DNA from 2 places in the Flavobacterium gelatinilyticum genome. Region 2 is predicted to be linked to the other one. Evidence: riboswitches for the same ligand, from Rfam matches in the RefSeq annotation. Region 2 holds a riboswitch; the other holds the start of a gene.

Region 1 (5,998 bases), 1.4 Mb from region 2:
TTAAAAGCGTTGTTTACTTCGATCGTTCCGTTGAGTTTGAATTTGCTGAAGGCAAACGATTTCTGCACCGCCAGATCATGCGTATACCACGGCTGTACTTCGTTTACCTTGATATTGTTAACGTTTCCGTTATAGCGTTTCCCCACATAGATAAAACTGTAATTGAAATTCCACGATTCGTAACCGGCATTTAAAATTCCCGAACCGCTGTGCCAGGGTGTATACGGAATCTGATCACCGTATGAAGACAATTCTAAACCAACAAATTTTGTAAAATCACGGCTTTCAGAATAAGTATACGTCAGGTTAGCAGAAAGATTTACTTTGTCGATATGCGTTCCCATATTCACAACTGTTTCGATTCCTTTTCCTTTTACCTGTCCCATATTGGTCATCATCCAGCGGAATAAATTCCCCGTTGGCGCCGCGACAATTTTGTCTTTGGTGTTGGTATAATAGGCATCAGCCTGAATAGAAAATTTGTCCAGAAAATATTTCCCTGTTGGAATATTATAAGTAAAACCTACATCGTACTGGTTCATATATTCGGGTCTCAAAGTGCTTGAACCAACCATTGTATAATACAAATCGTTGAAAGTGGGCATTCTGAAAATACGTTTGGCAAAAGCCCTTAAGTTGAAATCGTATTTTTTAAAGGGCGTATAGCCAAGGAATAAAGCAGGAGTAAATTCGGTTTTATTGGGTGCTTTGGCATTGTATTTTACCTCTTCGATTACGCGGGTTGCGAGAAGGTTTCCGAGAACTTTAAAACCTTCATACCGGTACGAACTTGCCAGAGAAACCAAAGCCGTATAACGCTGCGGAAAAGAAAACTGCGTCTGAATTCCTCTTCTTGAGGCATTTAGTTTATTGTATTGAAAATCGGTTGACAACGAGACATCCCAGGCTGGTAAAATGCTGTACATATTTACGGCAGAAAAATAGACTTCCTGCTGGTAATAACTGTCATCAGACTGTGCTCCTTCGGTTACTGTTTCGCCTAAAATACTGGTCGTATCTCTGGCGATATAATGCGTGTAATCGTAGGCGAATTTTCCTTTTACCTGAAATTTATATTTGTCTGAAACATCTTTTGTCAAATAGGCCTGACCAAAGAAATTCTTATCAAACTGTCGAAACCCGTCACGGAATTTATTCTCAACAATAGCTCCCGGCGCTCCTCTTTCGGAATCATAATAATACACTTTGGCGTCCCAGGTTCCTTTGTTTATTTTTCCGTATACGCCGGACTCAAAGCGAAGGGCTTCAATATCGCTGTTCCATCTGGTTGCCGTGGTATCATAAGCAGTGGTACCGTCCTGATTTTTTCGCTTGTACCTAAATTTATATTCTCCGTTTGATTTTATGTATTCTGAGCTGACACTCATACTGACTTTGTCGCTCAGTTTTTGTTCCCATCTAAAAGAAGGATCATGATAATCAATCGACATGGTTTTGTAACGAACCCGTAAGTTTGATTTTTTTGTTCCGATGAAAACCGGACGTTTGGTTCTCATATAAATAGCCGAAGCGGAAGCAAAATCCTTAGCAGATTGAAAAATTTCGCTCTTTTGACCGTTGTACATCGTAAGCGCTTCCATATCGTCAAGAGAATATTTTCCTAAATCGGTTACTCCGTTCTGGGCGTTTCCCAATTGGATTCCATCGTAAAAAACACCCACATGATGCGTTCCCATATTCCGAACGTCCACCGTTTTGAGTCCGCCCAAGCCACCGTAATCTTTGATTTGAGTTCCGGCAAAATAACGCAGCGCATCGGCCACATTATGACTTGCCAGATTTTCGAGCAGAACGCCCGAAAGGCTTTGCACCGGAATTACTTCCTGATACGGTTTCCCTTTTAGAATAACTTCTTTTAAAACACGCGAACTATCTGTTACTGCCTGCGAATGAAGTAAAAAAGGAATAAATACGATACAAACAGCTAAAAGGGTTTTCTTCAAAACTTTACATCACTAATTATTAAATAACTTTCAGTGAATGCAGTTTTTACAAAAACATAGAAGTAAGCCCGCCAGAATCCGGCAGGTTATAATCTTGTCATCAACTTCATACCACGAAAGTTTTAAACTATGTGATCGTGGCAAGTCTCCTGACTTGTTCCATCTTTAAACGGCCTTCTCATGCGCCACGGCGCACAATGGCATTAGTACTGTTTAAAGACTTTGGATAGAACTTACAGTAGCGGGTCTGTTCAGGATTTACACCTGATTCCCTTTTAACTATTTTTTCTGAAGAAAAAACAGACCAAAATCAAGGGTAAAGATATAACGCATATATCTCGTCTGCAAGATAAAACTTGTTTTTTTGGAAATTTAATAATGAGGCTAAAGCAGCTTGTACGGGTTTACAAGGCTTTACAAAAGAAGAAAACAAAAAATTACATTTCAATAAAACAAATCTCAAAAACCGTTTTTCCGCTTTCATTTTTATGCGAAATATAACCGCCGTGCGCTTCGATAATGTTTTTAGACAAAGTGAGTCCTATCCCCGCGCCTTCGTTTCTTGTTGTGAAAAAAGGAAGGAAAATCTTGTCTTCGATTTCTTTTTCGATACCTTTTCCGTTATCTTTTATTTTAATGAAAGTACGGTTTTCTCTGGCTTCCGCCGAAATTATAATTTGTTTTTCGTTTGTGTTTTCAAGCGCATTAATCGAGTTTGTGAGTAGATTTATTAAAACCTGCTCAGCCTGCTGTGAATCTGCCTGAATCCAGAGTTTATTTGATATGGCATTTACAACTTCAATATTTGCTTTTCGCAGGAGCGGATTCATGACTTGAAGGCAGTTTGAAACCAAATCCTGTAATTCTGTTTTTTCTTTTTTAGGCGAAGGCAGCATAGCCAGTTTGCGATAACCTTCAACAAATTTTTGCAGATGGTCGCTTCGTCTCAGCATGGTTCCAACGCTGTTTTTAATATCTTCCAGATCTTCCGCCGAAAGTGAATCCTGTTCTACCAAATCCTGCAGATTCTGGCAGATGGAACGAATGGGTGTAATCGAATTGAGTAGTTCATGCGAAATGACTTTCATCAGATTAATCCAGGCATCTTTTTCTTTTTTCTCTACCACATTTTGAATCGAATCCAATAAAATAATGAAATATTCTTTCCCGAAAATTTCGGTTCTTGAAGCCTGCAGAACAAAAGTCTGCCTGTTTTGTTCGTTGATACTGATTTCAATTGCTGTTTTGATTTCATTAAAATTATCTTTTTCGATAATCTCACACAAAGACGGCAGCTGGTTTTTAAGATATTTCCATTTTGAAACCTTCGGAACATTAAAATGATCCGAAAAATATTCATTCATTAAAAAGATATTCCAGTCGGTTTCCTGTTTTTGCAGAATAACAACGCCTGTTTCGATATTGTTTAAAATTGAGCGGTAAATAATGTCTTTAGAAACCTGTTCGTTATCCTTGTTTTTGAGCGTTTCATACAGTACAAACAAATCATTGCAGTCTTTATTGAATTTGTGTTTTGAAAAATCGGAACTAAAATCATTCTGTAATATCGAAGCAATCGTTTTATCGTAAATGAGCACAAAATTGCGGACATAAAAATACATTTCGCGAATGAGCAGAAAAACCATGCAGCAGCCAAATATTCCTGTAAATAACAAATTGATTTTAAAGAAATAAATCGAAAGTTCAATAGCGCCCACGATGAATAACAATCGCAGAAACAACAGTTTGTAGGTTTGTAACGTTTTAAACATCTTAATTTACATTGATATTATATTTCTCAAGGCGTCTATACAAAGAACCTCTTGAAAGCCCAAGATCTTCGGCTGTTTTACTGATATTGTTGTTGTTTTTTAGAAGTGCTTTTTCAACCGCCGCTTTTTCGACAGATGAAAGCTGGATGTCATCTTGATTTTCTTCATAAGGTGTTATAATGTCCAGATCTAAATCAGAAACTGTAATGGTATTGTTTTCACAAAGAATAACGGCCCGTTCGATCTTATTTTCCATTTCGCGGATGTTTCCGTTCCAGGCATGTTTCTCGATTTGTTCGGGTACTTTTTTATCAAATTTGATTTCGTCCCTGCCGTACTTTTCGATCATTTTATCCAGCAAATATTCAGCTAACGGCATTTTATCTTCCATTCGTTCCCTTAATGGCGGCAGTACGATTTCCATGGTATTGATTCGGTAATACAAATCTTCCCTGAAATTTTTATCGGCTGCTTCGAGTTTAAGGTTCAGGTTGGTTGCCGTAATAATTCGTACGTTCAATGGTCTGGCTTTGGTTTCGCCCAAACGGGTTACGGTTTTGGTCTGGATAACCTGCAGCAATTTAGACTGAAGGTGAAGCGGTACGTTGCCAATTTCGTCCAGAAAAATAGTCCCGTTCTGCGCCATTTCAAAACGTCCGGGTGTATCGTTTTTCGCATCGGTAAAAGCGCCTTTTGCATAACCAAACAATTCACTTTCGAAAATATTCGAATTTAGAGAACCTAAATCGACCGCAACAAAAGGCTGGTTTTTTCTTTCGGATTGTGCGTAAATATGATGTGCCAGAACAAATTTCCCGGTTCCGTTTTCGCCCAAAATCAGCACATTGGCATCGGTTTTGGCTACTTTATCGGCCAGCGAATACGCTTTTTTTATGATTTCGGAACTGCCAATAAAAAACTCGTCTTTAATCACTGTTTCCGTATTCTTTTTTTGTTCCTTACGGCTTTTATCTACTGCCTGCTTTACAGATTCGAGAAGTTTTGTGTTTTCCCAGGGTTTCAAAATATAATCAAAAGCGCCTGATTTTAAACCTTCAACCGCTGTTTCTACTTTTCCAAAAGCCGTCATTAAAATCACAACCGTTTTAGGCGAAAGTGTTTTGATTTCCTTCAGCAGATACAAACCTTCCCTGCCGTCTTCAAAACCTATACGGTAATTCATGTCCAGCAAAACAACATCAATTGTATTTTTGGCTAATAATTCGACAATATTTTTCGGATTATTGAGCGTATAAATGGTTTCAAAATACTTTTTCAGGTACACTTTTGATGCAAAAAGGATGTCTTCCTGATCGTCGATGATTAATATCGATGCGTTTGTCTTTTTCATTTTTGTTCGGTTTTGGACGAAAGGTGTCCGAATATGGACAGTTTGTATTTTCTCCTGAAAATAAAATTTTAAAAATAAGGCAGTTACGAGGTTTAAATCTTTGGCACAAAAATCACATTAGTCCCCGTAAATCATTAATTATAAACACCTTTCGAAAGTAAAAATAACAAAAAATCGCATTGTTAATTATCTTAATTTTCAGGCAGGTTTCTTTTACTTCAGAAGGAATAAAAATTTTTAAAAGAAAATCAATCAAAAATCAAAACAGTCAATTATGATTACAATCAGCAAACTTTCAAAAGTATTCAGAACTGAAGAATTAGAAACCAGAGCCTTAAGCGAAATCTCGTTAACCATTAATCAGGGTGACTTTATTTCGATCATGGGTCCATCCGGAAGCGGAAAATCTACTTTATTAAATATCATAGGACTTCTGGACAGCGCCTCCGAAGGCAGCTACCTTTTACTCGATCAGGAAATGGCGGGGTTAAAAGAGAAAGCAAAATCAAAAGCCAGAAAGGAAAACATTGGATTTATTTTCCAGAATTTTAATCTTATCGACGAGTTATCAGTTTTTGATAATATCGAACTGCCGTTGATTTACAATAATATACCGGCTTCTGAAAGAAAAGCAAAAGTAAATGAAATAGCTTCGATCCTGAATATTTCGCATCGTTTGAAACATTATCCGCAGCAGCTTTCGGGCGGTCAGCAGCAACGTGCTGCCGTAGCGCGTGCGTTAATCAATAACCCCAAAATTATTCTGGCTGATGAGCCAACGGGAAATCTGGACAGTAAAAACGGAAATGAAGTTATGGAATTACTAACGGATCTTCATGCCGGCGGGGCGACTATTTTAATGGTAACGCACTCTGATTATGATGCTTCTTTTTCGCAGAAAACCATACTGA
Region 2 (5,998 bases):
GAGAAGTAAATCTTTATTCTTTTTTAGAAAACTACCCTAATCCTGATGATTTGTTTCAGGATTTATTATACAAACCAGCCAGCAAATTTCCAAAAGGACAAGCCGTTGACCGTTTTAGCTGGATAGTTGAAGATTACAGCGTTCTGGAACAGCAGCTTCAGGGAACCAGCAAAAATAACGGGGTAGATTTCAGACTGAGTTATAAGCCGGGAAGCACAACGGAGTTAGTAGGTTTTGTTCGTTATATTCTTCCAAATTCGAATGCATCGGGAAAAAATATCAAACGAGGTGATTTGTTTACCGGAGTCGATGGAGTGCAGCTTACGGTTTCAAATTATCAGTCACTGTTAAATGCTGACAATTATACATTAAACATGGCGTCGTATGACGGAAGTAATTATAACGCTAATGGAGCATCAGTTTCATTACAGAAAACCAATTTAGATGAAAATCCTGTATTTCTTAACAAAGTAATTATTTCAGGAAGTCATAAAATTGGGTATTTAATGTACAACGGTTTTTATTCTAATTATGATGAACATCTAAATAATGTTTTCGCTTCGTTAAAAGGAGAGGGGATAACAGATCTTATTCTCGATTTGAGATATAACGGGGGAGGATCTGTAAATACTGCAGCGCGTTTGGCCAGTATGATTACAGGGCAGTTTGATGATAAGATTTTTGCCAAAGAAAAATGGAATCCAAAAATGACTCAGGCTTTTGAAAATGAAGATCCGGAGTTTTTAAATGTAAGATTTGTAAACAATGTAAAAGGAAGCGCAATTAACAGTCTGAAGCTGTCAAAGATCTATATCATTACCACAAGCGGTACGGCTTCGGCCAGTGAATTGGTAATTAACGGACTTGCTCCTTATATTTCGGTTGTACAGGTTGGAGAAACTACAATAGGTAAAAATGTGGGATCGGTAACTTTGTATGATTCGCAGAGTTTTCAAAAATCAAAGGTCAACCTGAATCATAAATATGCGATGCAGCCTTTAGTTTTTAAAACTGCCAATGCTGTAGATTTTGGCGAATATACAGACGGATTAAAACCAACTTACGAACAAGCCGAACAGATTACGAATTTAGGCGTTTTAGGAGAAAGATCTGAACCGCTGCTAAATCTGACTATTTCAAAAATTACGGGTGAAGCCGCTAAAAAAATAAAGAAAGATCCAAAAGCCGCTTTAGGAAATTTTACCGATTCTAAAGCGATGTTCGGAATTAAAAATCAAATGTATCTGGAGGAAGCTCCGGAAGGATTTTTAAAATCACTGTAATAAAAAAACGGCTTTCAGAGATGAAAGCCGTTTTCTTTTCCAAAAACTAATAAACTTAATTCTAAAAAGGAATTAATCGTTAAAATAAAAACCGTTTGGACCTACACCAACCGCTAACTCTTTTTGAATAGCTCCGGCTAAATTGTAGATATAGGCTTTACTGTCTTGTTTGAAATCACCGCCATCTGATATAAAAATACGATCGTTGTGAACAGCGAATCCGTATAAATAACCTGCCGGAGAAGTTAGAATTGCATCTGTTGAAGGCACATCTGCAGTTGTGTTCATTACATAAACTGAACTTTTTGCGGTATAGTAAATTTTACTTTGATAAATATCTAAAAGTCCTGCTCCGTCTAAACTTTCAGGGAATGTGATTTTAGAAACAGATTTGTCTGATAATTTTACTTTAACAAGCTCGCCTCTGCCTGTATAAGGTGCTCTTAAAATATACAAAGTTCCATTTTCTTCTTCCATAGAATCTGCAGAATACCCTACAGTTACAGGAGTTTCTAATGTTTTAGACGTAATATTTACTATCGACAATTTATCACTGCTGTTTGGCTCTGTTATGTATAATTTATCATCTTTTAATACGATTCTGTTTCCTGTCGTATTTAAATCAATTTTAGATTCTACAGTATTAGTCGCCAGATTGATGATGGCAACATAATCATCTGTATTTGCATTTGGGTTTGCTGTTGGATCGTCATAAACAGGATAAGTATTGGCATTAGTTACATAAGCTTTACCATCTTTTACTACTCCATATCTGGGATTAACCAGTCCGCTGTCAACCTTTGCGATTAGTTTAAAAGTATATCTGTTAACCACATTGATAACATTAGAACCGCCTGCAATAATATAAGCTTTATCTCCATCAAAGAATATGTTTTGAGCAAATTTTCCTAATGCATCACTTCCGTTTACTTTAGAATAAACGTCTTTTGTGAATGAGCTGAAATCATCATTCGAAAATGAAACAGTTCCTTGCCCCGTACTTCCTTCATTTAAAATAAAGAACCCTTCTTCGTAATCTCCTTTTGAAGGCGTTACGACTACATCATCATCATTGTTTTCTGTAGTATCATCATCACTTGAACAAGAGGCAAATAATGAAATACAAAGTGCTAGTAAGAGTAATTTACTAAGTTTCATAATTATTAAAATTTTAGAGTTAAATACATATTGAAATTACTTCCCGGCATAGGTCTGTCCTCATAACCTTCATAATCCTTATTAAAAAGATTGAGAACCTTAAAACCGAGTTTGAAAGAATCCAGAAATTTGAAATCGTAATCAATTCCCACATTCGAAACCGTGTAATCATTTATAATTTCATCAGGATTATTGTCTGCCCTTGTATATACAAAGCCATTGTGCAGGAACTGATAATAAGCCGTGATTTTGTTTCTGGAATACGATGCCGAAGCGGTGACTTTATTAAACGGAACAAAAAACAACTGCTTTTTAGTTTCGTAATCTTCAGATACAGTGTAAGCATAAGAGCCATTAAAAACCAAATGATTTTTTCCGAAAGAGGTATGCCAGTTTAGCAGAGTTTCGGCTCCGTAACTGTTTACTCTGTCCGTATTCTGAGGCGACCAAATACCGTTTCTTCCAGGTACCCACTGCAGCATATCTTTGAGTTTGATATAGTAAAAAGTTTGTGTAAGCGAAATATTTCTGAATGTAAAAACATTTCCTATTTCAGCCTGATATGAACTTTCAGGTTTTAAATCCGGATTGCCTCCCGGATTCCAGTATAAATCATTATAAGTTGGTATTCTGAAATTTCGCGAAACGTTTACTTTTAAATTGTATAATCTGCCAAACTGATATGCAGACCCAAGCGAGAATAAAACCGGTGAGTCATAATTGTCTGTAAACTCTTTTCTGATCCCGAATTCATTTTTCCAGTTGTTTCCAATGTCCTGTTTTACAAGTAAAGAAGCAGATGTGATTTCGCGGACGTGATCGCCAAAACTTGTTCCGTAACCTTTTGTTCTGTTGTAATCTACGATACCGTTTATTTGTGTTGATTTAAATAGTGTATATCCTAAATCTAATTTTGTAATTAAGTTTTCGGTTTTACCATAGCTGAAATAATCTTTTGTATTATCGGCAAAATACTGGTAGTTTTCGAAGATGTAAGCCGTTTTAAAATTGGTTTTGAATTTCCCGAAGTCACCGTCATATTCCAGTAAATTTCGGTTGAAACCGTTTACATATTTACTTTTTGTTTCACTTTCAGTAACAAGAGAAGTGTTACGGTCAGTATTTGAAATCTGACTATAAAGTTTAAGCGTATTTTTTGTATCAATTTTATAGCCTGCACTGGCGCTCATGGTCATAATTTCATATTCGCCATTTTGATTCCAGCGCTGTTCGCCTCTCCACGTATAACGGTTTAGATATTTATAATCATTTGTAGAACTGTTTCGGGAGAATCCAATTTGGGCACTCCATTTTTCATTAGCAATATTGGCTTTATAATTTATTCCAATAGTGTTAAAACTTCCGTATTCTAGTTTTAAATTATTCTCAAAACGATTAAAAAATGCCAAATCAGAATTTAAATGTACAGTTCCTCCAACAGCACCACTTCCGTAAATTACACTTCCTCCTCCGGCTTTTACACTTACAGAATTATAGTCAGCACCTGAAATGGTATTAAAGTCAGTACTTCCGTTCATCTGAGAATTAATATTGATACCGTTCCAGATTACAGCAGTCTGAGAAGAAGTTGTTCCTCTAAAAGAAACATTAGAAAGCATTCCTCTGCCATATTCTTTAAAATAAATGGAAGAATTATAATTTAATAAATTAGTAAGTAAAGGTTCATTTTTATTGATAACTGAATCATTCAATTGCAATACCGACTGTGAATTAGAATATTTTTTAAGATTAGTGTCAGAAACCAAAACTTCTTTCAGTTTGGTAATAGAATCGTTCTGCGCACAAATTACCTGGCACAACAATAGAAACAATAAAACAAAACGCATTCTTAAAGTCATAATTTCTACACTCTTTTTCCCGAGAGCTCGATATTTTGTTACAAAGGCAGGTCTCCTGGCTTGCGTTTTGTTGTTGACCTTCCCATTCGCTTGGGGGCGAGCAGTGGTGTTGCAGTTACAACAAACATTCTTTTAGAACTAAGCTTACAGTTGCGGGTACAGCTCAAGATTTTACTTGATTCCCTTTTAATGTGTTTAATAAAAACACAACCTTAATTTGCTGCAAAGATAAAGTTAAAAATATTGAATATTCAAAATTTGTTTCACTTTTCGCAACAATCTTTAAAACAACGAAAAAAATTAGAAGTTTATTTTAATAACTTGTCCGAAATTTACTTTATTTTCAAATGCATTTTTTAGCGGTAATGAAGTCTGATGACACAAAATACTTCTGATAATTCCGGCATGTGCAACAATAACAACAGGATATTTTGTTTTAAAAATTTTATCTTTTAAAAAGTCTCCGGTTCTTTCATGCAGCTGTAAAAAAGATTCACCGTTTGAAACGGGAATATTCACAAAATCTTCCATCCACGGATTAAGTTCTTCAGGCGGAATTTCGTTCCAGTTTTTCAATTCCCAGTCGCCAAAATTCATTTCCTTCAAACGTTCATCTTCTTCATATGAAATAGTGCTGATGTTTTCCCGGATATGCTTTGCCAGAATGACACAACGTTTTAGCGGACTGGTGAAAATATGGGCTTCAGATGGCAGTTCGGAAATAATTTTAGTAAATATTTCCTCAAATGGTTCTGCAATATTTACATCCGATTGTCCGTAGCAGATTCCTTGTTCGCAGATTGTTTCGGTGTGTCGGACTAGATAAATTTCCATATAAAAAGAATACTTAGGTAATACATAACTTCGCAAACCTGTTGTGTTGCTCCAAGACAGTCTCCGGTATAACCGTCAATCCATTTTTGGAAATACCCTGCCAGAAAGTATCGTGTCATAAAAACCGGAATTAAAGCTAAAAGGATTTTTAAGTCGAAATAAGAGAAAACGGTTAAAGGAATTAAACCAAACAGAAATGCCCCGAGAATTTCTTTCCAGGTATGTTTTTTTGCAATAGGTTTGCTTTTACTCGAAGCATCATCTCTTGAATATTCGTGCGTAAAAATTATGCTTATTGCTGCCAAACGGCTTAAAGAATGTCCAGAAACAAATAGAAGGTAAATTAGTATATAATCGTGATTTGCAAAAAGCGCAATACTTTCTGAAAGTAATTTAAATTTAAGAAGAAAAAGCAAGACCAATCCAATGGCTCCGTAAGCGCCAATTGCACTGTCTTTCATGATTTTCAGAATCTTTTCTTTTGTCCATCCGCCTCCAAATCCGTCGCATACATCAGCAAAACCGTCTTCATGAAAAGCTCCTGTGGTTAAAACAGAACTCACAATAGCAAAAATAACAGCAGTTTCTGTTGAAAGAAAAAATGAAAAAAGATAAAAAGCAAGAAATGAAATAGTCCCGACAATCCATCCAATAAAAGGAAAATATCTCGTTGCTTTGTTTAGATAATCAGGATCATGAGTAATGTTCTTTGGACATGGAATTCTGGTGTAGAACATCAAACAGGTAAAAAATATATGGAGTTGTTTTTTCATCAAAAAAATAAGGGTTTTTAAATTGTACACTGAAAACTGGAACTGAACGCTATTTCTTACTAACTCCTGCGCTTTCAAAACTGGCCATTTC

Evidence for each region. Region 2 has a riboswitch for cobalamin ahead of OZP11_RS19170 (TonB-dependent receptor plug domain-containing protein). Riboswitches for the same ligand answer to the same signal wherever they lie in the genome.
Region 1: it holds a riboswitch for cobalamin, as region 2 does, so the genes downstream of both, OZP11_RS24805 (TonB-dependent receptor) here and OZP11_RS19170 (TonB-dependent receptor plug domain-containing protein) in region 2, are expected to answer to the same signal.

Annotation. Positions count from the first base shown of each region.
Region 1 covers NZ_CP114287.1:5,810,374-5,816,371, reverse strand. The annotation lists gene OZP11_RS24805 (TonB-dependent receptor) at 1-1,964, opposite strand, end outside; cobalamin riboswitch at 2,087-2,288, opposite strand; gene OZP11_RS24800 (sensor histidine kinase) at 2,402-3,736, opposite strand; gene OZP11_RS24795 (sigma-54-dependent transcriptional regulator) at 3,738-5,087, opposite strand; gene OZP11_RS24790 (ABC transporter ATP-binding protein) at 5,362-5,998, shown strand, end outside.
Region 2 covers NZ_CP114287.1:4,455,829-4,461,826, forward strand. The annotation lists gene OZP11_RS19160 (GFO_1087 family putative carboxy terminal peptidase) at 1-1,283, shown strand, start outside; gene OZP11_RS19165 (YncE family protein) at 1,356-2,441, opposite strand; gene OZP11_RS19170 (TonB-dependent receptor plug domain-containing protein) at 2,447-4,300, opposite strand; cobalamin riboswitch at 4,329-4,530, opposite strand; gene OZP11_RS19175 (histidine phosphatase family protein) at 4,601-5,134, opposite strand; gene OZP11_RS19180 (adenosylcobinamide-GDP ribazoletransferase) at 5,119-5,907, opposite strand; gene cobT (nicotinate-nucleotide--dimethylbenzimidazole phosphoribosyltransferase) at 5,957-5,998, opposite strand, start outside.